One region of the Lysinibacillus sp. NPDC093692 genome, then DNA from elsewhere that is predicted to be linked to it. Evidence: riboswitches for the same ligand, from Rfam matches in the RefSeq annotation. Region 1 holds a riboswitch; each other region holds the start of a gene.
What was found. A riboswitch is a leader RNA that binds a small molecule or an ion and turns the genes downstream of it on or off. The one in region 1 is predicted to bind S-adenosylmethionine.
Positions count from the first base shown of each region.

Region 2: another riboswitch for S-adenosylmethionine. It lies ahead of ACQKN4_RS21835 (bifunctional homocysteine S-methyltransferase/methylenetetrahydrofolate reductase); the one in region 1 lies ahead of ACQKN4_RS22920 (O-acetylhomoserine aminocarboxypropyltransferase/cysteine synthase family protein).
Region 3: another riboswitch for S-adenosylmethionine. It lies ahead of metK (methionine adenosyltransferase); the one in region 1 lies ahead of ACQKN4_RS22920 (O-acetylhomoserine aminocarboxypropyltransferase/cysteine synthase family protein).
Region 4: another riboswitch for S-adenosylmethionine. It lies ahead of ACQKN4_RS21335 (methionine ABC transporter ATP-binding protein); the one in region 1 lies ahead of ACQKN4_RS22920 (O-acetylhomoserine aminocarboxypropyltransferase/cysteine synthase family protein).

Region 1 covers NZ_JBNNUW010000032.1:4,881-12,403, reverse strand. Annotated here, with positions in the region: gene ACQKN4_RS22935 (DNA-binding protein) at 1-134, shown strand, start outside; gene ACQKN4_RS22930 (homoserine dehydrogenase) at 189-1,175, opposite strand; gene ACQKN4_RS22925 (hypothetical protein) at 1,957-2,343, opposite strand; gene ACQKN4_RS22920 (O-acetylhomoserine aminocarboxypropyltransferase/cysteine synthase family protein) at 2,667-3,968, opposite strand; SAM riboswitch class I at 4,086-4,199, opposite strand; gene ACQKN4_RS22915 (glycerol-3-phosphate acyltransferase) at 4,504-5,136, shown strand; gene ACQKN4_RS22910 (DASS family sodium-coupled anion symporter) at 5,316-6,797, shown strand; gene ACQKN4_RS22905 (acetyl-CoA hydrolase/transferase family protein) at 6,973-7,523, opposite strand, start outside.
Region 2 covers NZ_JBNNUW010000027.1:28,317-35,839, reverse strand. Annotated here, with positions in the region: gene ACQKN4_RS21845 (globin-coupled sensor protein) at 1-961, shown strand, start outside; gene ACQKN4_RS21840 (protoporphyrinogen oxidase) at 1,205-2,593, shown strand; SAM riboswitch class I at 2,719-2,818, shown strand; gene ACQKN4_RS21835 (bifunctional homocysteine S-methyltransferase/methylenetetrahydrofolate reductase) at 3,160-5,007, shown strand; gene metH (methionine synthase) at 5,000-7,523, shown strand, end outside.
Region 3 covers NZ_JBNNUW010000005.1:237,985-245,507, reverse strand. Annotated here, with positions in the region: gene pckA (phosphoenolpyruvate carboxykinase (ATP)) at 1-1,404, opposite strand, end outside; gene ACQKN4_RS08145 (hypothetical protein) at 1,985-2,107, shown strand; SAM riboswitch class I at 2,160-2,277, shown strand; gene metK (methionine adenosyltransferase) at 2,613-3,809, shown strand; gene ACQKN4_RS08135 (gamma carbonic anhydrase family protein) at 3,988-4,509, opposite strand; gene ACQKN4_RS08130 (alpha/beta hydrolase) at 4,646-5,452, shown strand; gene ACQKN4_RS08125 (alanine/glycine:cation symporter family protein) at 5,579-7,087, shown strand.
Region 4 covers NZ_JBNNUW010000025.1:74,388-81,910, reverse strand. Annotated here, with positions in the region: gene ACQKN4_RS21355 (arsenate reductase family protein) at 453-809, shown strand; gene gcvH (glycine cleavage system protein GcvH) at 900-1,280, shown strand; gene ACQKN4_RS21345 (toprim domain-containing protein) at 1,480-1,821, shown strand; gene ACQKN4_RS21340 (thioredoxin family protein) at 1,838-2,140, shown strand; SAM riboswitch class I at 2,203-2,308, shown strand; gene ACQKN4_RS21335 (methionine ABC transporter ATP-binding protein) at 2,572-3,600, shown strand; gene ACQKN4_RS21330 (methionine ABC transporter permease) at 3,590-4,258, shown strand; gene ACQKN4_RS21325 (MetQ/NlpA family ABC transporter substrate-binding protein) at 4,355-5,212, shown strand; gene ACQKN4_RS21320 (response regulator) at 5,646-6,530, shown strand; gene ACQKN4_RS21315 (HEAT repeat domain-containing protein) at 6,527-7,523, shown strand, end outside.

The DNA.
Region 1 (7,523 bases):
ATGGGGACCAAATACTGATTAATAGCGGGCAGTTTAGTACTTATTTTGATCAGCTAGATCGTATTAAAGAGGAAATTGAAATTTGGCGGAATACTCCTATTCCAGAGGATATTGATGTTAAAGATGAGGATTAAAAAAATGCCTATCATTCAAACAAATTGAGCATTGTTGAATGATAGGCATATCTATTATATTGTTACGACAAACCCGGCTCTTTTACCGATAATTTCGGCATAATCTTCTACCATTACACTGGCTGTTGGATACATACCTGCCCCAGGTCCAACTAGCGTTAAAGTACCAATATAATTTGTATCCAATGCCACTGCATTATTGACGTCATCAACAGGATAAAGCGGATGTTCTTTATCTACTAATTGTGGACCAACCTTTGCGATCACTTTCCCATCGGCTAGCTTCTCAACCTCAGCAACGTGGCGGTAACGCAAGCCTTTTTCGCACGCTTCTTTTACTTGCTCTGCCGATATACTATCGATGCCAACTACCTCGACGTCAGCCCAATCTGGTTGTTCACCAAATGCTAAAGCACTTAAAATCATTAATTTTTTAAAGGCATCCTGCCCGGAAATATCATTATATGGATCTGCCTCTGCATAACCTAAATTTTGCGCCTCTTTTAAAGCAGTTTCGAACGACCAGCCTTGTGAACGCATTTTCGTTAAAATATAGTTGGATGTCCCATTTAAAACACCTTGAATACGACTAACATCATTGACAAGCAAAATGTTTTTCATCGTTTTAATGACTGGTACACCACCAGCGGTTGTTGCCTCAAAGCCCACAAACACACCATTTGCTTTTGCAAGGTCCTGTAGCTCTAAGCCTCGCTTTGCAAACATTACTTTGTTAGCTGTGATAACATGACATTTATGTTCAACAGCGCGCTTTAAGTAAGTAAATGCTGGCTCCTCATTCACGATCGCCTCAAAAACAACTTGCATACCTGGTTCAGCTAAAACTTCATCCATACTAGTTGTCATTAAATGTGCTGTCCCTGGTACGCGTTCACGGCTGGCGTCTGTAACTAAAATTTTTGCTACTTCTAGCTCAATGCCTAATTTATTTTTAAGCTCTTCACGCTTTTCGTTTAATATATGGTAAATTCCTTGACCTACCGTTCCAAATCCTAATATAGCTGCCTTTATAGTTGCCATTTCTGTTATTCCCTCCAACTTACATTCCGCAGTTTCATTATATTTATTTCGTCTCAGCTTAATTCGTACAGATTTTGAATTGTTCGCTGACTTTACAAAGCAGGTCAGTTTGCCGTGTTTAACACTTCGTCTTCAGACAGATATTTAGTCATGGTGTTTCACTCTCACTACAAAAAATATTCTGAATGAAAATACAGTCTGTGAAACACACAAATTCAAATAATTCAAAATTTAACTTATTGAAGATTGTATCGTAAATACATACATTGCACAAGAAAAATCTTTCTAGGATGGACATTTGTTTCCCCTAGAAGTGCAAAGGAAATCGTTTTCATTCCTTTTATTATATGATTTTTCACTTGATCTATAAAATAATTGAACAAATATTGACGATTCATATAAAAATAAGGATCATCACAATAGTGTGGGGTTGATTTTCGTTGCGGCTGGGCGCTTTCCTGGGGGCGTCCGATGAGCCGCTTCACTCGCATTGCTCGCTCCAGGGTCTCATCTGTGACGCTGATCCCCAAGGAGTCGCCCAACCTCCACTCCAATCAACTTATATTTGTTTAATTTTAACAAATATCACCCATAGCTTTTGGCGATGAGCCAAAAATAAATGCCTTTCTTCTATTATATTTATGTAAATACATTCCTAAAAATTGTTCTTTTGAAATATATTAATAAAAATTTTTTCAATTATGTTACTATATCTTCCAACATCTAATTAAAAAGCTCATTCCCTGTAGCAGCAGAGAATGAGCATAATTATATGAGGGATTTAACTAGCTTTGGCTAGTAATTTATAACGATATTGTGTTAGCACTTGTTGCACCAGTCTTATTTCCTCTAGCTTAAAATTTGGTATTGCATACGTACGTTCAACTAATTGGAACGTGCCGTATTTTAAGTAATACTCTGTCGCAGGTAGAGGAATATGACTTGCTCCGTAGCCTTCATAAGTCTCAAAAACTTCTTTTACTGTATAGCCTTCTTCTTTGACATAAACAAACTCCTTAAAAGCTGAATGTCCAAAGTTCTCTTGCCATTTACTCTCAACTGATGCAAGTATGTTTTGAATGGACATGTTGTTCACAAAAACATGACCTTCATTTAACTCATAAATAAGATAAGATGCAATGTTTTGCGCACTATACACATTTCCCATTTAAAACACTCCTTTATCATCAGTATTGGTAGATAAGAGTAGTTACTGACTTAGCAACTACTCCGCTTCATATATTTCAAAAGTGGGGGAGCACTTATGAAAACTAAATGTCGAACGATTTTCTTATTTCCTAGTATAAAACAAGGATTTAAACAAGTCAACAATACTTATTGAATTACTAGGTATTATTTTTAAAGAATTTCAGTTACCTTTACCGAATGAGGCAAGTGGATGATGCAGCAACGTTTTACGTATTACCAAATGAGGCCTATCGAATGGGAAAACACGTAAACGCTACAACATTAGCCAATTTCTTTTATTTATTAGGCTTCTACTTGTTGTTGTGAAACTGTTACTTGTTCAATAGCTTGTTCTAAATCTGCAATAATGTCCTCTACTGCCTCTAAACCGATGGATAAGCGAATGAGCGACTCGGTTACGCCAGTTTGGATTAGCTCCTCAGCTGATAGTTGCTGATGTGTAGTAGATGCTGGATGGATAATTAATGACTTCGCATCCCCTACATTTGCTACGTGCGAGAATAATTTCACACTATCGATTAATTTACGCCCTGCTTCACGCCCACCTTTAATACCAAATGTAAGCACTGATCCGAAGCCATTTCTCAAATACTTTTTAGCTAACTCATGGGTAGGGAAATCTTCTAAGCCATTGTAATTTACATATTCCACAGATGGGTGGTTTCGTAAATATTCAGCTACCGCTAATGCATTTTCATTGTGTTTAGGAATACGCAAATGAAGCGTTTCTAAACCTTGTAATAAATTAAATGCTGCATCTGCACTTAATGTTGGTCCAAAGTCGCGTAGTAATTGCACTCGCAGTTTTGTGGCAAATGCAGCCGCTGCTGTGTCAATACCATAACGCAAACCGTGATAAGAAGCATCTGGCTCTGTAAAGCCTGGGAAGCGTCCACGAGTCCAATCAAACTTCCCTGCATCTACTACAACGCCACCTAAAGTTGTACCATGGCCGCCAATCCATTTTGTTGCGGAATGAACAACGATATCTGCACCGAAATCAATTGGTGTAGAGCCATATGGTGAAGCAAATGTGCTATCAATAATTAATGGTAAGCCGTTTTCATGTGCTACATTCGCTACTGATTCGATGTCTAGCACTTTTAAACTTGGGTTACCGTAAATTTCAGCGAACACTGCTTTTGTTTTATCTGTAATAGCTGCTCGGAAATTTTCTGGATTTGTTTCGTCTACAAAAATTGTTTTAATACCGTAGTTTGGTAGTGTGTTGGCGAATAAATTATAAGTACCTCCGTACAAAGAGCTACCTGCAACAATTTCATCACCTGCCCCTGCTAGATTTAAAATTGAAAATGCAATAGCTGCTGCACCAGATGAAAGTGCTACCGCTGCTGTACCGCCTTCTAATAAAGCGACGCGTTTTTCAAAAACATCTACAGTTGGGTTTGTAATTCGTGTGTAAATATTGCCAGCTTCCTCTAAGGCAAAAAGACGTTGCGCATGAGCAGTGTCTTTAAAAACGAATGCCGTTGAGCGATATACGGGTACTGTACGAGATCCTGTTACCGGGTCCGGCTCTTGGCCACCGTGTAACAGCAATGTTTCTGGTTTAAAATTTGTCATTGTATACCTCCATATGGTTATTTTTTTACGATGGCACCGGAGATGAGGAGGATTTTTTAAGTAGAAAACAAAAACCCTCTTCAGCTAAGAAGAGGGTTGCGGTTGCAAGTTTTCCTCCCCTTATCTGTCAGATCCAAGTAAGAATCTGTAGGAATTAGCACCTTAGCAAGCTCGTCACTTACTGGTTGCCGGGCATCATAGGGCCTATCCCTCCGCCGCTCTTGATAAGAGTATGTGATTCAATTTCCATCGTTGTTACAAAGTATAAACATAGACATTTTCTCTGTCAACACTAAAATTTTATTTTTTCCGAAACTTCTGTCTGCTTTTTTACGTATTACGAACGCATACATTATTTTAGTGTTACATAATTCATCACTAAAAGTTTCGGGATGAAATTTGTTAAAATATACGCCCTTTTTATTAGTTGATTGGAGTGGAGGCGAAGCCAGCGTCAGCAACAAAGCGCCCAGCCGGAACGGAAATCAATCACACGTTTTGGTGATGAGCTTATTATATAGAAAGGAGGACTTTTATGTTAAAAGCCGTTATCATTTTTCTTCTTGTCGGTTATTTGATTGGCTGTATTCATGGCTCTAAAGTTGCTCAGTTTTTATCTGGGGTAGATTTAAAAAAGACTGGTTTTGGCAATGCAGGTGCCTCTAATGCCACGCTTTCCCTTGGATGGAAATACGGCATATTAGTCGGACTTATCGATATCGGTAAAGGTGTTGTAGCTATAATCGGTGCACATGTCTATCTTGCTGATATAACACAATTAACTGAAGTACAAGTTTGGCTCTTTATTTATATCGTAGCAGCCGGTGTCATTCTAGGTCATAATTTCCCATTTTATATGGGCTTCAATGGCGGCAAAGGAACTGCTTCAATTATCGGGATATTACTTGCGATTGATTGGAAAGTTGGCTTATTTGCACTCATTTTATTTGTTATTTTTTCTTTCGTGACGAGCTTTTTAATTGTCGGTGTACTTGAATTTTATCTCGTTTTTTGCACAGCCACATATTTATGGATTCCTGGGGTCGGCCCAACGTGTATAGCCTTATTTCTTTTTGGTATAGCCATCATTTTGCATATCGAAAATATTAAACGATTGATGCTAGGAACTGAGCCTAAAGTTACCTCAGCATTCAAGAAGAAAAACTAATATCTTTGGATATTTTTGTCTTTTCTATGACCGCGTATTTTCTCGTAACTGCCCATTATCGCTATTACTAGAAAGCATTTGAACACACTAGCTTTTTTACAATAAATAGACAATTTACTTTCTTAATAAAGCATTTTACTAGTCGATGTTATAGAAAATGCTAGAAAGGATGAGAAAGTATGTCTACTTCTGAACAAGCAAAACCGAAACGTAATTTAAAGCCACTCTGGATTGCATTAGCGTTCGCATCCCTCATCATCATAACTTTTTTACCGAACAACGGCGATTTACCTGTAGCTGGACAACGGGCTTTGGCTATTTTAGCTTTCGCGGTCATCCTATGGGTTACAGAAGCAGTATCCTATCCCGTTAGCTCTGCCATGATTATTGCTCTCGTTACAATTTTACTAGGATTAGCTCCATCAATGGAAGATCCCACGAGAGAGCTAGGAACATCAGATGCATTAAAATTAGCATTAAGCGGATTTAGTAATTCAGCAGTTGCACTAGTAGCCGCAGCTCTTTTCCTAGCGGCAGCCATGCAAATTACCAATTTACATAAACGTCTTGCGCTATGGATTCTTTCACTAGTAGGGACAAAAACGAAAGCCATTGTCTTCGGTGCTATTTTAGTATCTATTGCACTCGCATTCTTCGTCCCTTCTGCTACTGCACGTGCAGGCGCAGTTGTACCAATACTACTCGGAATGGTAGCAGCATTTGGTTTACCACGTGATAGTCGACTTGCTGCTTTACTTGTCATTACCTCTGTGCAAGCTGTCTCCATTTGGAATATCGGTATTAAAACAGCAGCAGCACAAAATATGGTTGCTTTAAATTTCATTAAAGAACAATTTGGTGTGGATATTTCTTGGGGTGCTTGGTTGCTTTACGCAGCCCCCTTCTCCATCATCATGTCAGTAGCTCTATTTTTCATTATGATTACACTAATTAAGCCTGAAACAAGTAATATCGAAGGTGGCCGAGAAGTAATCAAAAAACAACTTGCAGAACTTGGCCCACTAAAAGCTCCCGAAATTCGATTAATCATAACATCTGCCGTTTTACTATTTTTCTGGGCTACTGAGGGCAAACTCCACCCATTCGATACGACAACGGTCACAATCGTTGCAATCGCCATTTTATTAATGCCCAAAATCGGTGTCTATACGTGGAAGCAAGTTGAACCGCATATTCCTTGGGGTACAATTATCGTCTTTGCAGTAGGAATTATGTTAGGAACAGTCTTGCTTAATACTAAAGGTGCATCTTGGTTATCTGATAAAGTATTCGGTTCACTCGGTTTAGATTCTATGCCAATTCTTGCAACCATTGCCCTTGTCACTTTATTCAATATTCTTATTCACTTAGGCTTTGCGAGCGCAACAAGCTTAGCATCTGCGCTTATACCAGTATTTATCGTTTTAGCCTCAACATTAACAGCTAATGTCGATCAGGTTGGTTTCGTTATCGTGCAACAATTCGTTATTAGCTTCGGCTTCCTCTTACCTATTAGTGCACCGCAAAATATGCTTGCCTATGGTACAGGAGCCTTTACAACAAAGGATTTCTTAAAGTCTGGTATTCCATTAACGATCATTGGATACATCCTAGTTCTTCTATTCTCCGCAACATATTGGAAATGGATTGGATTATTGTAAAAAGAAGCTTTGGAACTTTGTTTTTCTTCGGGCGCAGAGCATTTCGGGGATTACCCGATCACTTCGTAGGCCTCCCCGTCTATTCCACAGATACCTGAGCTTTTTGGATTATGTTATTAACAATGAAAAGCCTTGAAGGAACAAATAAACTATCCTTCAAGGCTTTTTTAATTTATTATTTCGATAAAGCTGGGTTCTTCATCGTGCCATTTTTTGCGTAATTCACATGCCATGAGAGCGCTTTTTCTAAAATATGTGGCGTATGATGTCCACCAGTTGCTTCATTGGCATCATTAAAATACTTCCATAGCTGCTCACGATATTCCGGGTGTGCACAGTTATCGATAATGAGTCCAACCCTCTCTTTTGGAGCAAGCCCACGTAAGTCTGCTACTCCCTGCTCTGTTACGATGACGTCTACATCATGCTCTGTATGGTCTACATGTGACACCATTGGAACGATACTAGAAATATTTCCGCCTTTTGCATAAGATTTTGTGACAAAAATACCTAATCGTGCATTACGCGCAAAGTCTCCAGAACCGCCGATTCCATTCATCATTTTTGTGCCAGAAACATGTGTAGAATTCACATTCCCGTAAATATCTACTTCTAATGCCGTATTAACAGAAATCAACCCGAGTCGGCGAATAATTTCTGGTTGGTTAGAAATCTCTTGCGGACGTAATACTAGTTTATCTGTATATTTTTCAAAATTACCATAAA
Region 2 (7,523 bases), on a different contig from region 1:
AAGAGTTAAAATTGCTAAAGTACATGTACATATCGGGCTTAAAACACAATGGTATATTTGTGCTTTTCAAGATTTAACGGCATCATTTATTGACTTAGTTGAAGAACATGTTCATCATCCAATGGATCAACTTAATACAATTAGGGCTATCTCGAAAATATCTAATTTTGAGCAACAGTTAGTTTTAGAGGCTTTTGAGCATACCATTGAGCAACTTCATGAAAAAATAGAACGTAGAAAAGAAGTAATAGAGAAAAAGATCGTAGCGTCTTCGGAAGGTCTTGCCACAATATCATTGGAAACAAACAACTCGTTTTATCGCTTAAGCGAACAATCGGATGAAATTAAACAACTGGCAAAAAAATCACTTCAAGTGTCGACTATGGCTGAGAGTCAGGCATTAGAGGGTCGTGAACGATTAAAGAATCAATCGCAAAATATGAGTAATATTATTAACTCGCTTGATGGTATAGCGGAAAATATTACACAGTTGGCAGATATGTCAAGGGAAATGGAATCGATTATGAATGTTGTGACAAATATTGCTAATCAAACAAACTTGTTGGCTTTAAATGCGGCAATAGAAGCGGCTCGCGCTGGAGAAGCGGGTAAAGGCTTTAGTGTTGTTGCAGATGAAGTGAGAAAGCTATCGATTCAAACAAAGGAATCTGTCACATCGGTTGCGACTTTACTACATAAAACGAATGAGCGGACTGATAAACTTGTTCACTCGCTTAGTAATATTCAAGAAGAGGTAACTTCTGGTGAGGAAAATATGGTTCAAACGGAAGGTCAATTTACTAACATATTGGACGCTATGACCGAAGCCAAAGAACAAAATGGACAGATGGAAAAAGAAGTACAAGCAATAGTAGAAGTACTAAGTCAATTAGGTATTGCTTTTAATGAAGTGAAAAATTCCGCTGAAGAACTAGCTAGTTTTGCACAAAATTTAAATTAATGAAGTGAAAAGCTATAAATAACACTATATCAACTATTAATATATACGATCCGCTAGGTAGATAAAAGATACCGGTGAAAATATGCTGTTAAATTCAATATATACTAATTGAACATAGAAAAAAATGGAGCTATCCCATGTGCTGGATAGCTCCATTTTTGCTAAATTTGTAAAGGGTTTAACGTAATTTTCGATAAAAAAAGTTTATACTGAAATTAAGAACTAAAAATAGGGGCGGTTAATATGAAAACAGTTGTTGTATTAGGTGGCGGAATTACGGGTTTGTGTACGATGCATTATTTACAACGCCAAGTTCAGGAGAAAAACTTACATGTAAAGCTTGTACTCGTTGAAAAAAATACATACCTTGGTGGCAAGCTTCATTCTGCATATGAACAAGGCTTTATCTTGGAAACAGGTGCTGATTCTATAGTAGCGCGTCATAAAGGTGTTATGGAATTAGTAGAAGAACTTAATTTTGAACAAAATCTTGTGTATAACGAAACGGGTGTTTCGTATATTTACACAAATAATGAGCTACATGCTATCCCAGCGGATTCAACGTTTGGTATTCCTATGAGCTTACAATCTCTTGAGGAAAGCACGCTTGTATCAGAGCAAGGTAAAAAAGAAGCATTAACGGATTTAACCATGCCAAATGAAGGGTTTACTAAGGAAAGTTCGATTGGGGAATTTCTAACGTACTATTTAGGTGAGGAGCTTGTTCAAAACCAAATAGCGCCCGTACTTGCAGGTGTATACTCGGGAGATTTAAATCAACTTTCAATTGCTTCCACTTTACCGTATTTAATCGATTACAAAAACGATTACGGTAGTATTATTAAAGGCTTTGATGCAAACAGGGAACAATTTTTGAAAGCCGCTAATAAAAAATTTATTTCATTTAAAAATGGTTTATCATCACTAATTGATCGACTTGAAGAAACATTAACGGATGTAGAAATTATAAAAGGGATTGCCACTACAAGTGTTAAAAAGCAGGAGAATCAGTACTCCGTTACATTAGCAAGCGGTAAAATAATTGAAGCAAATCATGTTGTCATGGCACTGCCAAATGAAGCGGTACAAAGCTTAGTGCAGGATGAATCTTTGAACGGCTATTTTGAACAATTCAATACTGCATCCGCCATTACGATTTACTTAGGGTTTGATGTACCCGATAATAGATTACCGGCGGATGGAACAGGCTATATTGCGTCACATAATTCAGATGTTATTTGTAATGCAGCAACGTGGACAAGTCGCAAGTGGAAACACACGTCAGCAGAAGGAAAATTACTAGTTCGACTTTTTTATAAGAGCATTAACCCTGAGTATGAGAGATTGCGTTTGATGTCAGATGAAGAGTTAGCAGCGGTTGCTCTAGAGGATGTAAGAAAAAGCTTGGGTATTGAGGAAACACCAACAATTGTGGATGTGACAAAATGGATCGACCAAATGCCAAAATATGATTTGGCACATCGTGAAGCGTTGCAAGGTCTCGTACAAGAGCTTGAGAAAAACTATCCGAATTTATCAATAGCGGGGTGCTCTTATTTCGGAGTAGGCATAGGTGCGTGTATTCAAAATGGTAAAAAAATTGGTGAGGAGCTTGCTGAAAAACTATCGTAATTGTTTGATTTAAATCAAAATCTGGTATTTTTCGTGAAGTTTTACCTCTGTTCTGTGAAATAGTCTTGACTCAATCGTTCGTAAACGATATGATTCTTTTAATTATTTAAAAAATTCATACAACATTCTTATCAAGAGAAGCTGAGGGACTGGCCCTATGAAGCTTCAGCAACCAACTTATTGTCAGGTGCTAAATCCAGAGGACCATAGTGTCGAAGATGAGAAGGAAAAAACAATGACGAAACGTTAAAGCCTTCTTTTTTTGTAAAAGAAGGCTTTTTTATTTTAACTTCTTTCAGCGGGTACCAAATATCCACTGAAAGAAGTTAAAGCCTCCGGCGGTTGTCACGGAATCGGAAAGGAGTGCTTTGGGGATGTTAGCCTAAAACCATCGCACCCATGCGATAATGGCTAACTGACCTGCATCGGTAAAAACGCCACCTCCTGTGGCATTACCGAAATGACCGACATCGTGTCGGCCCTCGTGCAGGCCTAAGCACAAAGCCGATTCCGGATGCAATTATGCCGAGGCATAATTGATAAATAAAGGAAGAGAGGCTAGTTTTATGGGATTGCTTGAAAGGTTAAAAACGCATGTTCTTACAGCAGATGGTGCAATTGGTACAGTTTTATACGGCTATGGCTTGGAGTATTGCCACGAGGAAATGAATATACAAAGACCTGAATTAATTGAAAAGATTCATAGAGAGTATATAGCGGCAGGTGCCGATATTATTCAAACGAACACTTACGGAGCTAATGCCATAAAATTAGCCCGCTATGGATTAGAATCTCGTGTGCAGCAGTTTAACGAAGCTGCTATAACGATTGCAAAACGAGCAGCGGCAGATGGTGGACAATTTGTCTTAGGTACTATTGGGGGAATCCGTGGTATTCGAAAAAGCGATGCAACGTTAGAGGAAATCTTAGCAACAGTTGATGAGCAGGCAACCGTTTTACTTGCAGGAAATCCAGATGGCCTTTTACTGGAGACATATTATGATTTTGAAGAGTTAACAGCGACTTTAGCAATGCTACGAGCTAAAACGAAATTACCGATTATTGCTCAAATTTCTATGCACGAACCAGGGATTTTACAAAATGGAATGAGCTTAAATAACGCTTTACATGAACTTGAAGCGCTAGGTGCTGATCTCGTAGGTGTTAACTGTCGCTTAGGTCCCCACCATACAATACAAGCATTTGAAGGTGTAGAGCTTCCTAAGAAAGCATTTATGTCAGCGTATCCGAATGCGTCTCTTCTTGATGTAGAGGATGGCCGTGTCGTTTATGAGTCGGAGGCAGATTATTTTGGTCGAGCAGCTGTAGAGCTTCGTGATCAGGGGGTACGTTTAATTGGTGGTTGTTGTGGTACGACACCAAAGCATATTGCTGCAGCGAAAAAGTACTTAGAGGAGTTATCCCCAGTCGAAGAAAAGTATGCAAAGCCAGAAAAAGTAGAGATTGTCCGTGAGGCTGAGCCAGCAAATTACGAACCATTACATGTAAAAGTAAAACGTGAACGCTCCGTTATAGTGGAGTTAGATACACCAAGACATTTAGAAATTGAAGGCTTTATTGCAGGAGCAAGAAAAATATATGAGGCGGGCGCAGATGTAGTCATGATGGCAGATAATTCACTTGCTTCCCCAAGGATTAGTAATGTCGCAATGGGTGCCTTACTGAAAGAAACACACGGGGTACGACCGTTAACTCATATAACATGCCGGGATCGTAATTTAATTGGACTTCAATCACATTTAATGGGATTAAATGCACTAGGCATTCACGATATTTTAGCAGTGACTGGAGATCCGACGAAGGTGGGCGATTTTCCAGGGGCCACAAGCGTTTATGACGTATCTTCAATGGAGCTAATCCAATTAATAAAACAGTTAAATGAAGGTGTATCTTTCTCGGGGAAACCACTTCGTAAAAAGGCGAATTTCTCTGTAGCGGCAGCCTTTAATCCTAATGTACGTGTACTAGATCGCGCGGTATCTCGATTAGAGAAGAAAATTGAATATGGCGCAGATTATTTTATTTCGCAGCCTGTTTATACAAAGGAAAAAATCGTGGAAATTTACGAGGCGACAAAGCATTTAGAAACACCAATTTATATAGGCATTATGCCAGTAACGAGCTATAAAAGTGCGGAGTTTTTACATCATGAAGTGCCAGGTATCAAACTATCCGATGATGTGTTAACCCGTATGAAGGAATGTGGCGATGATAAAGAACGCGCAACACTAGAAGGAATTGCAATTGCTAAGGAATTAGTAGAAGTAGCAGCGGAATATTTCAATGGTATTTACCTCATCACACCATTTTTACGCTATGACATGACACTAGAATTGATGAAATTTATTGAGCAATTGGATGAACAGAAAAAAGGGGTAAGTATAAATGGCTAAGCACTTGATTGAAGAACAACTAGAGAAACGAATTTTAATTCTTGATGGCGCAATGGGTACAATGCTACAAAATGAAAATTTATCAGCAGAGGATTTTGGCGGCGAGGAATATGATGGCTGTAATGAAAATCTCGTGCTAACTAGACCAGATGTGCTTGAAAAAGTTCATAGAAAATATTTAGAAGCTGGAGCAGATATTATTTGTACAAATACATTTGGAAGTACACCACTTGTATTAAATGAATATGATCTTGGTGCGAAGGCAGAAGAAATCAATACACGTGCTGTGGAAATTGCACGCAAAGTAGTAGATGAGTTTTCTACATCCGATTGGCCACGTTTTGTAGCGGGGGCTATGGGACCAACTACAAAAACCTTGTCAGTTACAGGTGGTATTACATTTGATGAGTTAGAGGAAAACTTCTATGTTCAGGCCAAGGCATTAATCGAAGCCGGAGCCGACGTTCTGTTGCTAGAAACTAGTCAGGATATGTTGAATGTTAAGGCAGGAACATTGGGGGTATCTCGTGCTTTTAAGGCAACTGAAAAAGAGCTACCTGTGATGATATCGGGAACAATTGAACCGATGGGAACAACATTGGCCGGTCAAACAATTGATGCTTTTTATATTTCCATCGAGCATATTAAGCCATTATCAGTTGGCTTAAACTGTGCAACTGGACCAGAGTTTATGACGGATCATATCCGTTCACTAGCAGAGCTTTCAACAGGCTATATTAGCTGTTACCCGAATGCAGGCTTACCTGACGAGGAAGGTTGCTACCATGAGTCACCTGAATCGCTGTCACAAAAGCTAAAAGGCTTTGCAGAAAAGGGGTGGCTAAATATTATCGGAGGCTGCTGTGGTACAACTCCAGCACATATTGCTGCTATTCGAGAAGTGCTAAAGGACCAAAAGCCTCGTCAATTACCAGATGCCACACATGGTCATGTAGTTTCTGGTATCGATCCATTGGTGTATGACGATTCTATGCGTCCGTTATTTATTGGTGAACGGACAAATGTAATCGGTTCTCGTAAGTTTAAAAATTTAATTATTGACGGGAAGTTTGAGGAAGCTGCAGAAATCGCGCGTGCCCAGGTGAAAAATGGAGCACATGTTATCGATATTTGTTTAGCAAACCCTGACCGCGATGAACTAGAAGATATGCGTGGCTTTATGCAGGAGGTTGTAAAAAAAGTAAAAGTACCTCTTGTAATTGACTCGACAGATGAAAAAGTAATTGAGGAAGCACTTAAGTTTTCTCAAGGGAAAGCGATTATTAACTCTATAAACCTAGAGGATGGCGAGGAGCGCTTTGACGCAGTTTTACCGCTAGTGAAAAAATATGGTGCTTCTTTAGTAGTGGGGACAATTGATGAGCAAGGCATGGCGGTTGATCGACAGCGTAAGCTTGAGATTGCTGAACGTTCCTATAAATTGTTAACAGAAAAGTGGGGTATTGCTCCTGAAGATATTATCTTTGACCCATTAATGTTCCCAGTAGGAACGGGAGATGAGCAGTATATTGGTTCAGCACTTGAAACGGTAGAAGGAATTCGCCTGATTAAAGAAAAAATGCCACGTACATTAACGGTACTTGGTGTTAGTAATATTTCGTTCGGATTGCCACCAGTAGGTCGTGAAGTATTAAATGCCGTATATTTATATCACTGTACACAGGCTGGATTAGATTATGCAATTGTGAATACGGAGAAGCTAGAACGTTATGCATCCATTCCTGAGGAGGAAATTAAGCTAGCCAATGATTTACTCTTCCATACAAATGATGAAACATTAGCTGTTTTCACGGATTTCTATCGTGATAAAAAGAAGGAAAAAACAGAGGCAGATATTCCAAAAACAGTAGAAGGTCGTTTAGCTTACTATATTTTAGAAGGTACAAAGGAAGGGCTTATTGAGGATCTAGATGCTGCTCGTGAAATTTTTGAAACACCGCTTGATATTATTAATGGACCATTAATGGACGGAATGGCAGAGGTTGGCCGTTTATTTAACGATAATCAGCTCATCGTAGCGGAGGTATTACAATCAGCAGGGGTTATGAAGGCAGCAGTGGCACATTTAGAGCAATTCATGGAGAAAAATGAAGAGAGTGCTGGCAAGGGGAAAATGGTACTTGCTACTGTAAAAGGCGATGTGCATGATATTGGGAAAAACCTTGTCGATATTATTTTAAGTAATAATGGCTATAAGGTAATTGATCTTGGCATTAAAGTAACACCTGCTCAGTTAATAGAAACGATTCGTAAGGAGAAGCCAGATTTCGTCGGGCTTTCAGGCTTACTTGTAAAATCAGCACAGCAAATGGTTATTACAGCTCAAGATTTCAAGGAAGCGGGTATTGATGTTCCTATTTTAGTAGGGGGAGCGGCATTATCTCGTCGCTTTACTGAAACAAAAATCGCTGGCGAATATAATGGTCCTGTCATTTATTCAAAGGATGCGATGCAAGGATTAGAGCAAGTAAATCGGTTAATGGGGAAAGGTACAC
Region 3 (7,523 bases), on a different contig from region 1:
ACCGAATACTGAATCTTGAATTGTTTCAACATCAGTTAATTTACCATCAATTGCAGCGCGCACCATTGTACGAGTGTAAGAAAGCTTCATACGGCTACCAGTACCATATTCGCCACCAGTCCAACCAGTGTTCACTAAGAATACTTGTGCACCGTGCTCGTCAATTTTTTGACCTAACATTTCAGCATAAACTGTTGCTGGAAGTGGAAGGAATGGAGAACCGAAGCAAGTAGAGAATACTGGTTCTGGCTCTGTTACACCACGTTCTGTACCAGCAAGTTTAGATGTGAAACCGCTTAGGAAGTGGTACATTGCTTGCTCTTTTGTTAATTTACTGATTGGAGGTAATACGCCAAATGCATCAGCTGTTAAGAAGATGATTGTTTTTGGGTGACCAGCAACAGATGGATCAACAATATTTTCAATGTATTGAATTGGATAAGCTACACGTGTATTTTCTGTTAATGAACCGTCATCATAGTCACAAACACGAGTTTCTGGATCAACAGCTACGTTTTCTAAAACAGATCCGAAGCGGATTGCGTTGTAGATTTCTGGTTCTTTTTCAGCAGAAAGGTTAATTGTTTTTGCGTAGCAACCGCCCTCAATGTTGAATACACCGTTATCAGACCATCCGTGTTCATCGTCACCGATAAGCTTACGGTCAGGATCTGCTGATAAAGTAGTTTTACCAGTACCAGATAAACCGAAGAATAATGCAACATCACCAGCTTCACCAACGTTTGCTGAGCAGTGCATTGAAAGGATGCCTTGTTGTGGTAATAAGTAGTTCATAATACCGAAAATAGACTTTTTGATTTCACCAGCGTATTCAGTACCACCGATTAGGATGATTTTCTTTTCAAGTGATACAATGATGAATGTTTCAGAAGCAGTGCCATCAACGGCAGGGTCTGCTTTGAAATTAGGAGCTGAGATAACTGTGAAGTCAGCAACATGAGAAGCTAATTCCTCTTTAGTTGGACGGATAAATAATTGATGAGCGAACAGATTGTGCCAAGCATATTCATTGATTACTTGGATGCTTAATTGAGAATCTTTGTCAGCACCAGCAAAGCCTTTGAATACGAATAATTCGTCACGTTCTTTTAAATATTTTACTACTTTTACATATAAGTTATCGAACACTTCAGAAGAAATTGGTCGGTTAACTTTTCCCCAGTCAATTTTATCTTTTGTGCTCTCTTCTTCTACCGTATATTTATCTTTAGGTGAACGACCAGTGTATTTGCCAGTTTCTGCACGAACTGCGCCATCTACTGTTAACATAGCTTCACCACGAGAAGTAGCTTTTTCAGCTAATTGTGGTACTGAAAGTTGAACATTAATGTTACCGCCGCTTAATAATTCCTTCAGTTCGTTTGCAATTTCTACTGAATTCATCGATTAAATACCATCCTTTTTTATAGTATTCCCTTGAGTCTGAGGGAGATTTTCTTAATTTCAAAAATAGTATAACACAATTGCTTAAATAATCTATACTAATTCAGAAATTATTTTTCAGATTTTATTACTTTTCAAGAAAACGACAAAAAGTAAATTGATTCGTTTTGATAATGCTTTTTACCCTATTTATTATAAGTGATCAGTCAATCACTTTCGACACAGCAAAATTGTGTTCTAGAAGCTTTTGGCTTATATGAGGTTCGCACAGGATGTGAAGTTTTAGCTTGTTTTTTATTAGTTGGAGCTTGTCTTCGATTGAAAAGGGGCTACAATCATTTTCATCCACCACATGTTCCGTAGCTGACGCTTTGCTTTCACTACAAAATGTGCTGTAAAGGGTTACACATATGTTAACACATGATGTGAGGTGGAGAGTAGGGATTATTTTGTTTGAATTTACAGGATAATACAAATAGGTTTCATAATAATGGTATAACTGTAGCTGACGCTTTGCTTTCGCTACAGATAAACAAAGCGAACGGAATCGGTTTTGTGCTTAGACCTGGAGATGTTCTTTGTGCGAAAGCGACAACACGAGAGCCGACGTGATGTCGCTTTCGGCAATGCTGCAGGACGTGGTGTTCTTACACTGAGATTCTCTATTTTAGCGGGTGTTTGGGCACTTGCTGAAAGAAGTTAAAAATATTTGACAACGTTCGACCTTTTACGTATTATGAGATATTGAACGGATACTCTTATCCCGAGCTGGTGGAGGGTCAGGCCCTGTGAAACCCGGCAACCTGCATGAACTATTTCACGACATGCGCTGGTGCCAACCTGATGCAAGGGAACCCCCTTGAACGATAAGAGTGAAAGGTTACGAAGTCATTATTCCTTTCCTCATGTTAAGTAAGCGTGAGAAAAGGATTTTTTTATTGTTAAAAACGAATGTAAAGGTAAGTATATAGTCCTTTCCTTATTATAATGACGGATCTTTCGAAAACCTCGTGTTAAAAGTAGTAGTTGTTTTTTGTGCGAAAGTGAAACGACAGCAACAGTTGTTTTTTTGTACGAAAGCGCAGTGCAAACGTAGCGACAGCAACAACTGCTTTAGAGTTCAATCTATAGGAGCGGGCTTGACATGGGTAATGAGTACCGTATTAATTCGCAAATATTATTTGTAAAAGTAATAGGAGGAAAACCAAATGACAAAACGTCGACTGTTTACATCAGAGAGTGTAACAGAAGGACATCCAGACAAAATATGTGATCAAATCTCGGATGCCATTTTAGATGCTATTTTAGCAGAAGATCCAAACGCACGTGTAGCGTGTGAAACAACAGTAACAACTGGTTTAGTACTAGTAGCAGGAGAAATTACTACCTCTACTTATGTAGACATTAAAGGTATCGTTCGTGATACTGTAGCAGAAATCGGTTATACACGTGGGAAATATGGCTTTGATGCTGAAAATCTAGCAGTACTTGTTGCTATTGGTGAACAATCACCTGATATTGCTCAAGGTGTTGACCAAGCATTAGAGGCACGTGAAGGCTCTATGACAGACGCTGACATTGAAGCAATTGGCGCAGGTGACCAAGGTTTAATGTTCGGTTATGCATGTAACGAAACACCAGAGCTTATGCCATTACCAATTAGTTTAGCGCATAAATTGGCTCGTCGCTTAACGGAAGTACGTAAATCTGATGAACTAGGTTATTTACGTCCAGACGGAAAAACACAAGTGACAATTGAATATGATGAAAACAATGTACCAGTGCGCGTTGATACGATTGTCATTTCTACACAGCATGACGAAGAAGCTACACTTGAGCAAATTCAAGCAGACTTAAAAGAATTTGTTATTGCTCCAGTTGTTCCAAGTGAATTATTAGATGCCGAGACTAAATATTTCATCAACCCAACTGGTCGATTCGTAATTGGTGGTCCAAAAGGAGATGCTGGTCTAACTGGACGTAAAATCATCGTTGATACATACGGTGGCTATGCCCGTCATGGTGGTGGTGCTTTCTCTGGTAAGGATGCAACTAAGGTAGACCGTTCAGCGGCATATGCAGCCCGCTATGTGGCAAAAAATATCGTAGCAGCTGGTTTAGCAGATCGAGCTGAAGTACAACTAGCTTATGCGATTGGTGTTGCTCAACCTGTATCTATTGCTGTTGATACATTCGGGACAGGAAAAGTTACGGAAAGTGAAATTGTAAAATGGGTACGCGAGCTATTTGACCTACGCCCAGCAGGGATTATTAAAATGCTTAACCTTCGTCGCCCAATTTATAAGCAAACTGCAGCATATGGTCACTTTGGTCGTACAGACTTAAATGTACCTTGGGAACAAACAGACAAAGCAGACGCATTACAAGAAAAAGCAGGTTTATAAACTATTCAGCTAAAGTAATAAAGTAGCTGGACCAATATTTTAAGATACTATTACAGAAAGGGGCTCTACATGCTATTGCCCCTTTCACTGTTTTTATACTAAAAAAAACTCCATATATAATCGTGTATGGCTAGGTTGTCCAAGCAAACGTGGAGCTGCTTTGATTAAGTTGAAATAACTATTTATTTTTTGGTTGAAGAGATTTATAGTATTGGCCTTTTTCTACATATTCATGTATGATGCGTTCCATATCTTCTTTATCTTCATCGTTTAATTCTCTTACAACTTTTGCGGGACGCCCTAATGCTAAGCTATTTGGAGGAATGACTTTGCCTGGAGGAACAAGGCTACCTGCCCCAATAAATGCACCCTCTCCAATCTCCGCTCCGTCTAATATGATAGAGCCCATACCTATTAAGGCTTTTTTACGAATCGTACAGCTATGTAAAGTTACTTGATGTCCGACTGTTACCTCATCTTCGATAATTAGTGGATATTTAGGGCTTTGATGTAAGCAACAGAGGTCTTGAATACTAACTCTTTTTCCGATAATTGTCGGTGATACGTCCCCTCGAATAACTGTGTTAAACCAAATAGTTGTTTCAGCACCTATTGTTACGTCACCAGTAACGGTTGCATAATCGGCAATAAATACTGATGGATCAATATTGGGTGTTTTCCCTTTAAATGGATAGATCATGAGAATCGCCTCTTTTCTTTCTATGATGTAATATTATCGTATCAAATACGCAACTTGATGGAAATATTAAATTAAAATGAGCTAGATATTCCGTTATAATCATTGTGTAATTATTTTTTTAGGAGGACTATGTGAAATGTGGAAATGGGAAGCTGATGGACAAGCAAAGGCTGTGGTTGCAATTCTTCATGGGGCATATGAAAATCACCGCTGGTATGCATGGCTTATAGAAAAATTAAGATTGGAAGGCTTCCACATAGTCATGGGGGATTTACCTAATCATGGAGTGAATAAAGGGTTTTCAAATGTTCACGATGAAGATTTTAAAGAATACAACAAATATACTAGGCATTTAATCGAGAATGCTTTTTCGTATAATCTACCTGTCTTTTTAATAGGGCATGGGCTTGGTGCGACACTATTACTACATACCATGCAAAAAAGAAAATATGAATGCGCAGGAATTATTTTAACCTCACCATGGCTTCATTTAAAGCTACTGCCAGGTAAACTATCAAATGCTTTAACTAGTTTAAGTGCCCTGACTGCAAATGTGAAGCTGACTCATGAAATTACTATAGAATCATTAACGCGCAGTGTAGAAGGTAGAGATGAGATGAAGGATGAAGTTCCTTTTTCGTCAGTTGTTTCAGTGAAATGGTATCGAGAACTACAGCAAATGATGCGTAATATAGTGTTATTGCCTAAGGCAGAATTCCCTAATAGACCTATGTTAGTGATGACAGCTGAAAAAGATAATATTACTGAAACTAAACAAACTCGTAATTGGCTTCATCTGCAGGACTTTACAGAGTTTCAATTTAAAGAATGGGCAAACAGTTATCATAATCTATTTCATGAAGTAGAGCGTGACGAGATTTTTGTTTATATACGTGATTTTATTAATAATGCTCTTCGAAACATTGGCTATATAATTAAGTAGTGAATGACCTCTCCAATTAACTAGAAAAATACTAACTTTTTGTTACTTAAATATAATGTTGTAATTTTCTGAAAAGTGTAATACTATAATGACTCAAAGTAATATTTTTCAAATTGGAGGGGTAAAATGGAAGCAATCGTTGGGAAAATGAATGAGATTTTATGGGGACCGTGGTTTATTTATGGCATTTTGTTAATTGGGCTCTTCTTTTCAATCATTACGAGGTTCCTACAAGTAAGACACATTAAAGATATGTTTGTTTTAATGTTTAAAGGCGAAAAATCGGAAAAGGGGATTTCATCTTTCCAAGCAATGTCTATTGCATTATCTGGTCGCGTAGGTACAGGTAATATTGCCGGTACAGCTACAGCAATCGGGATGGGGGGACCTGGTGCTGTTTTTTGGATGTGGGCAATCGCCTTTATCGGTGCGGCAACTGCTTATGTTGAGTCGACATTAGCTCAAATTTATAAAGAAGAGAAAGATACAGAATATCGTGGTGGTCCAGCGTTTTACATAGAAAAGGGAATGGGGCAAAAATGGTTTGCAGTTATTTTCGCTGTTGCCGCATTAGCTGCCATGTTAGTGTTGATGCCGGGTGTTCAATCGAATGCAATTGCGACAGCAGTTGAAAACGCTTTCTCTGTTGACACTTGGATTACAGGACTTATTATTGTTGTATTATTAGGTACTATTATTATCGGTGGGGTAAAATGGATTGCCAATGCTGCACAGATCATTGTACCGTTTATGGCATTAGCATATATTCTTATGGCCATTGTCATTATCTCAATGAATATTAAAGAAGTACCAGCTGTATTTTCATTAATTTTTTCTAGTGCATTTGGTGCGCAAGAAATCTTCGGTGGTATTGTTGGCTCCGCTATTGCATGGGGGGTTAAACGTGGTATTTATTCAAATGAGGCAGGGCAAGGGACAGGTGCGCATCCGGCTGCAGCAGCAGAAGTATCACACCCTGCTAAACAAGGTATCGTGCAAGCAGCTTCTGTATACATTGATACATTATTAATTTGTTCAGCTACTGCGTTTATGATTTTATTTACTGGCATGTACAATGTACAGGATGAAAAAGCTGCAGAAGGCACTGATTCATATGTTTATGTTGGTGATTTCAATAAAGGTGGATTAACTGGAGATGAGCAAATAACATTTGCGAAAAGTATTAAAGAAGGTGCAGCATATACACAATATGCAGTTGACTCTTCATTACCAGGCTTTGGTGGACCATTCGTAGCGATCGCATTATTCTTCTTTGCTTTCACGACGATTATGGCATACTACTACATTGCCGAAACAAATGTGGCTTATTTATTCTCAGGAACTACAGAGAAGGTCGTCATTTGGCTAGCTAAATTTGCAATTTTAATTGCTGCGTTTTACGGTACTATTCGTACTTCCGACCTTGCTTGGGCTATGGGGGATGTTGGATTAGGACTAATGGTTTGGATTAACGTTATAGCGATTTTAATTATTATGAAGCCTGCTATAGTCGCATTAAAGGACTATGAGAAGCAGAAAAAAGAAGGAAAAGATCCTGTTTTTGATCCTCGTAAACTAGGAATTAAAGGTGCAGATTTCTGGATTGATTATAATGAAAAACGTAAAAATAAATAATAGATAATAAGATAGGAAGCTATCTAATAGATTGAAAGATTCTATTAGATAGCTTTTTTTGTTTTCTTTAAAAAAGGCTCAGCACCATAACGTGTGGTTGATTTCTGTTCCGGCTGGGCGCTTTGTAGCTGCCGCTTTGCTTTCGCTACAGGAAACATTTGTTGTTGCTGTCGCTACGCTTTCGCACAGAGCAAAGCTTCCTGGGTGCGTCGCGGCAACAAGATGTTTTTTGCGCGAAAGCGTAGTGCCAACGAAGCGGCAGTAGCAGGATGTTGGTCACGAAGGCGTTATCACAGGACATGATGCTTTTAGCCTTCGTTTCCCTCCAGCTTCACTCTCATTCCTCTATTGCTAGTCCCCAAGGAGTCGCTCAGCCGTAACGAAGATCAACTTATATACAAAGCATATGTTTTAATAAATGTCATGCACAATTTTT
Region 4 (7,523 bases), on a different contig from region 1:
GAACGCTAAGGCTACACATCATAATCAATCAGAATAGTAAGGGCGATTGTACATCTGTTGTTGATTCTGCTACGATAACACTTCGCTTTCGCACGAAAAAACACCGGTAGCTAAAGCTTGGTTTTATTACATTAAATCGGATAAATATGCAAGAAACACACGCTATATGAATTGGTTGATTGGAGTGGAGGCTGGGCGACTCCTTGGGAATCAGCGTCACAGATGAGACCCTGCAGCGAAGCGGCTCATCGGACGCTCCCAGGAAGCTCTGCGCGAAAGCGAAGCGTCAGCGGCAAAGCGCCCAGCCGTAACGGAAATCAACCCCACGATATGGAAGGAATAAGTTAATAATTGTTTCATTTTGGTTCGTAACGGTTATGATGGTATACTACAGAAAATGAGGGATACACTGAAAATGTAGTTCCTAAAAATGATAGTAGAGGAGCCTTTAAATGACGATTCAATTTATTCAATATCCGAAATGTACTACTTGTAAAAAAGCACAAAAATGGCTAAATGACAATGGAGTTTCATATGAAGATGTACACATTGTCGAACAACCGCCAACAAAGGACGAACTATCAAACTTATGGCAAGTAAGTGGACTACCTTTAAAGAAATTTTTTAATACTTCTGGTATGAAATATCGCGAGCTTGGCTTGAAAGATAAGCTTGCTGAAATGACTGAAGTGGAGCAACTTGAACTGCTTGCTTCAGATGGTATGTTAATTAAACGTCCAATCGTAACTGATGGGAAAAAAGTTACGTTAGGGTTTAAAGAATCAGATTTTGAGCAAGCTTGGAAATAACCGCTTTTAATCGCTTTTAATCTTGTTTTTATGAAAGAAGTATGGCACACTGAAAGTGAATATATTACATATTTATGGAGGGGTTTTTGCATGAACACACCTAAAGACTTACGTTACTCTGAAGAGCACGAATGGGTTAAAGTAGAAGATGGAAAAGTACGTATCGGTATTTCTCATTTCGCACAATCTGAACTTGGAGATATCGTTTTCGTTGAACTTCCACAAGTTGGCGACGAAATCAAAACAGATGATCCATTTGGTAGCGTAGAATCTGTAAAAACAGTTTCTGAATTATATGCACCAATCTCAGGTACAGTAGTTGAAGTAAATGCAGATTTAGAAGATAGCCCAGAATTCGTTAATGAATCACCATATGAAAAAGCATGGATGATCGTTGTAGAGCCTGCTGATGCATCAGAAGTTGAAAAGCTTATGACAGCTGAGCAATACGATGAAATGATTGCAGAATAAGACAAGCTTATAAGACAAGCCTGTAATAGAAAAACGTCGGAAACTACCGACGTTTTTTATTATCTTCATCCATTCTGCCATCATAGTGGATGAGGGTGAATGCCAGTATATTCCCTTAACAATAGGTGTCTAACAGTATCAATGACAAGATTTATTGATATAATAATGATAAGGGATATGTCTAAACGGGGGTGGCGTTATGTTCGAGGGGAAATGCTTAATTGTCGAAGGCCGTTCGGATAAGCTTCAAATTGAACCTATTTTAAATGAACATGTTAAAATACTTTGCACGAATGGTACAATTGGTGTGCATCAATTAGAAGAGTTACTTGATCCATATGAAGGCTGTGAGCTTTATACATTTTTTGATGCAGATACATCGGGTGATAAGCTACGAGCATTAATGGACAGACATTATCCAGAGGCCGAGCATTTACGTACAATGCCAACATATAAGGAAGTAGAGACAACTCCGAGAAAGGTGTTAGCGGCGATTTTGCTTCGTGCACATTTCTCAATCCATAATGAATATATTTTGTAAGGTTGCGTGAAAAAAGATGGAAGAATGGTCAAAAGAGCAGTGGGACGTGGCTATCCAGTCTGGTGAAAAGGCTGCTTTTTATTTATATACACCAATGTGTGGAACGTGTGTAGTTGCATCGAAAATGATGTCGGTTGTTGAACAATTGCTGCCACAGCTACAGATTGGTAAAGCGAATATTAACTTTATTGAGCAAATCGCTTATGAAAATAAAATTGAAAGTGTACCGTGTTTACTTGTATGTGAAGGCGGAAAAGTGACGGAGAAGGTTTATGCCTTTCAATCCGTACCGTATTTATACGAATTGTTAAAAAAATAAATTGACTGGACTTTACTCACGTGGTAAAGTACGAATATACTAAAAAATATAAATATATCGAACTCTTATAAAGAGCGGCTGAGGGAAGTGCCCTATGAAGCCCGGCAACCATCACAAATGTGAAAAGGTGCCAAATCACCCAAAGATTTTATCTTTGAAAGATGAGAGAACGGTTCAACGTATAAGTTACGTGACCCCTTCTACTTGTCTATAGTTGAAGGGGTTTTTTACTTCTTTCAGCCGCTGAAATAGAGGAACTCAGTCTAAGAACGCCACATCCTGTGGCAACGACTGAGTGACCAACGTCATGTTGGCCTAGAGCCTCCGGCGGATGTCATGGAATCGAAAAGGATTTCTTTGTGCCAGCACAAAGCCGATTCCAGACGCAATTATGCCGAGGCACAATTGATATAAGAAAAGGAGAATTCGCTATGATTCAGCTTCAAAATATTACGAAGAAATACAAGACCTCGAATGGCGAATTAACAGCAGTTAAAGACGTCAACCTTTCTATCGATAAAGGTGAAATTTATGGCATTATCGGCTATAGTGGCGCTGGTAAAAGTACAATGATTCGTTTGTTAAACGGTTTAGAAAAGCCTACATCTGGTACGGTAACGGTTAACAATCAAGAATTTTCATCCATAAAGGGGCAAAAGCTTAGAGATGCTAGACAAAAGGTCAGTATGATTTTCCAACATTTCAATTTACTTTGGTCTCGAACTGTTGCGGAAAACATTGCTTTCCCACTAGAAATCGCAGGTGTTCCAAAGGCAAAACGTGAGGCACGTGTGAAAGAATTGATCACACTAGTTGGCTTAGACGGACGTGCTAAAGCGTATCCATCACAATTATCGGGGGGACAAAAGCAACGTGTAGGCATCGCTCGTGCACTTGCTAATAATCCAGAAGTATTGTTATGTGATGAGGCAACATCCGCACTCGATCCGGAGACAACAGATGCTATCCTAGATTTACTTGTCGATATTAATGAACGACTAGGTTTAACGATCGTGTTAATCACACATGAAATGCATGTTATTCGTAAAATTTGCCACCGTGTAGCGGTTATGGAAGCTGGAGAAATTGTAGAACGTGGTGAAGTATTACAAGTATTCCAAGCGCCACAAGCGGACATTACAAAAAAATTCGTTTCTCAAATTACAGATACGAAGGAGACACAGGAAACTGTGGCACAAATTAAAGCAAATTACCCTAATGGACAACTTGTAAAGCTAATATTTGTAGGAGAAAAAACAGAGCAGCCTGTCATCTCACATCTTGTAAAACAGTGTGATGTAGAAGTAAGTATAGTACATGGTAATATTTCGCAAACAAAAAATGGTGCGTACGGTACACTTATTGTACAAATTGAAGGCACAGAGTCGAATGTTGCAGCTGCACTTAGCTACTTGCATACAGTCGAAGTACAAACGGAGGTGATTGCCAATGCTAACTAATTTCTTTCCGAATGTCGACTGGGAAAAAATGTGGGAAGCTACGTATGAAACGTTGTATATGACAACAATCTCTACGGTGATCACATTTATACTTGGATTAGTAATTGGGATCTTATTGTTTTTATCAAGTCCAAACCAACTATGGGCCAATAAACTGGTGAACTTTTTAACAGGCTCAATCGTTAATATTTTCCGTTCGATTCCATTTATCGTTTTGATTATTTTATTAATTCCATTTACGAAATTTTTACTCGGCACAATTCGTGGCGCAGATGCTGCTTTACCGGCACTAATTATCGGAGCTGCACCATTTTATGCGCGTATGGTATTAATTTCATTACGTGAAATCGATAAAGGCGTTATTGAAGCGGCTCGTTCAATGGGTGCTAAAACGTCAACGATTATTTGGAAAGTTTTAATTCCAGAATCGTTCCCAGCGCTTATTTCTGGTCTTACTGTAACGGCTGTAGCACTTGTTGGCTATACTGCGATGGCAGGTATTATCGGTGCAGGCGGTCTAGGAAACTTAGCATTCTTAGATGGTTTCCAACGTAATCGCCAAGATGTAACTTTAATGGCGACTATATTAATCTTAATAGTAGTATTTATTATTCAATGGATTGGCGACTTAATTACAGCCAAAACAGATAAACGCTAAAAAGAAAAAAGCGTATCTCGCTACGAACATCAAAAAAGTTATTTCGGTTTTATGCCGCTAACATATTTTAAATTAGTTAAAAGGGAGTGCAATAAAATGAAGAAATTTTTAACAGGATTATTTTTATCAGTATTAGTATTAGCCTTAGCTGCTTGTGGTGCTGGCAAAAAAGATGATACAAACTCAAACGCATCATCTGGTGATAAATCAGACAATAAAGAAAATGTAACATTAACAATAGGTGCTTCTAATACGCCTCATGCGGTTATTTTGGAAAAAGCAAAGCCAGCTTTAGCTAAAGAAGGTATCGATCTTAAAATTGAAACGTATCAAGACTATGTATTACCAAACCAACATTTAGAATCAGGTGAACTTGATGCAAACTATTTCCAACACCTACCTTTCTTAGAGCTTAGCATGAAAGAAAATGGCTACGACTTTGTAAATGCTGGTGCCATTCACATTGAACCAATCGGAATTTACTCTAAAAAATATAAAACTCTTGAGGATCTACCAAAAGGTGCAACAATTTTACTTTCTAGCTCAGTTTCAGACCACGGTCGTATGCTTTCATTGTTAGAAGCTAAGGGCTTAATTAAATTAAAAGATGGCGTTGATAAAACAGCAGCAGAAATAAAAGATATCGCAGAAAACCCTAAAAACTTCAAATTCGATGCAAATACTGCTCCAGAAATGCTTGTACAAATGTATGAAAATAATGAAGGCGATGCAGTTTTAATTAACTCGAACTTTGCAATCGATAACAATATTAATCCATTGAAAGATGCAATTTCTCTTGAAGATAAAGAATCTCCTTATGTAAATATTGTAGCTGTACGTGCTGGTGATGAAACAAAACCAGAAATTAAAAAATTGATAGAAGTATTAAAATCTAAAGAAATCCAAGACTTCATTATTGAAGAATGGAAAGGCTCAGTTGTGCCAGTTAAATAATTTATTTAAAGGGGTGTGTAAGTATAAAACTTACATACCCTTTTTCTTGTTATCGAAAGAATTGAATAATAAACAAAGGCTGATTTTTACTCCGATTTGGCGCTGACAGGATGAGTCGACAAGCTGGAATAAAATAGTGTTTTTTGTAGTTTGAAAGGGTATGTAATTTAAAAGATTACATACCCTTTCTTCTTATTATAAAAAGGCTGTCTTTTATCAGAAAAATATAACTTTTTGTCAGGAGAGGTATTATTCTGTAGTTTATAACAAAAATATAATAATATTTTAAAAGTGATTGATTTACCAAAAATTTTGTATAGAAATTGTTTAGTCATATTTATTACTATAGTTGTTGTGTTTATAAATCAAAAGAATGATAGAAAAATAACGAAGAAGAATAACATGCTTCTTCCATCAACTGGAGTGAACACAAATGAATAAATTAATCGTTGCGGAAGATATCATGCAGGAGCATGAGGTGAAGGGTTATTTTGAAATTTTGCGTGAGAGTGTTATTCGTTCGCGTCTAACAATGACTGCAGTCTTTTTTAAAGTAGCGAATTCCTCACAAGGAACTGATATAGAACGTAATCAAGTGAATCATCAAATTTCAGCTTTTTTAAAATCTAAAATACGAAAAACAGATTTACTTTTCCAACTAGCAGATGGCATGCATTGGGGGATATTTTTTCTGCAAAGTAGTGAAGTAGAGGTAAAAGCATTTTTAAAACGAATTTTCGCAATTCTAACGCAAGAAAGGGAATTTCAACAAATAGCGTTAAAAGCTTCCGTTACTGAAATAAGAAATAATAATGTTGATTTTGAAACATTGTTAGAGAAAAATAAGCACAAACTAGCAGATGAAGAACAGCCGACTTGGTCAGTAGAACAGGTTACAGATTATCGTGTACAACCGACGGAGCAAGTAAAGGTTAGCATTATTGAACAAAATGAAATCTTTAGAAAAGTGCTAGAAACGACACTCGAAAATTTAGACATTCCTCATTATACTTTTGACGTGTCGACCTATGAAGATGGCTATGATTTTTTACAGTCCGATAACTATAAATCTGGCCATATGCATTTAGTTTTGATGAACGATATTTTACCACGTAAAAATGGCTTAGAAATTTTGCACGTTTTGCGAGAAATGCCGAATGAGAAAAAGTTCATCATTTATATGATGTCAGAACGAAACTCAGAGGGTGCAACACTGAATGCTTATGAAGGTGGCGTCGATGAATATATCGTAAAACCATTTAATTTACGTTTGTTAGAAGCAAAAATTAAGAAGACTTTTGCGAGGTTTTGGCTATGATCAAGCTGTCGATTCCTTTTCTTTTAACGGTCAGCGGTATTTTATTAACAGTTCTATTTTTATTTACGATCTATATACTTGTTCAGCGCAAGCGGGAGATTCGTTTTGCAGAAGTGCGTGATACTTTTTTACAAAACTCTTCACAGCAATGGTACAACTATTTAATCAATGATGAAATTTTCTCTATAGTGCTTGTACCCCGAGAGAGAGCTCAAGTAGCAGCTATAGAAATAATCTTTTCATCTTATTTGAAAAATATAAGCAATGAGAAAGTTGAACACAAAATAAAAGAGTTTTCTAATCTCTATTTAAAAAAGTATTATGAAAAGGATTTGACCAGTAAACGATGGAGCATTAGGATGAATGCTTTATATCATATTGCTGATTTACAGATAGAGGATTTATTAGAGACATGTCTTCAATTCGAAAAAACCAAAATTTCGGAGGAGGAATATTTTCAACTGTTAAAAATATACTCTCTCTTCCAACCAGAATTGTTTATCGAAAAAATTAAAGAATCGAACATTCATTATTCTGAAAGCGAATATAGAAGAGTATTTGTCTTGTTAGAGGATGACGTATTTATTCGATTATTTGAAGACTTTAATAGCTGGACAACAAATATCCAATTTGCTGCAATTGATACTGCAGCTGTAAAAAGAAATATACAATACATTGATCGGTTAAAACAGCTATTAACGCATGAGGTTCCAGAAATACAAATAAGAGCATTAAAAGGTCTTTATGAAATTGGTGTAATTGATGAAATCGATCCTTATGTTCCATTTGTGACATCAGATATGTGGGAAATAAGATTAATGGTTGCGAAAATCTTTAAGCATGTACCTCTAAACTATACCTATGCTTATTTAGAACAACTTCTTCAAGATGAAAATTGGTGGGTTCGCTCACAGGCTGCTAAAACAATTGCTGAAAATAGAGATGGAATTGCGAAATTACAGCAATTTATGGAATCCTCAAATGACCCATATG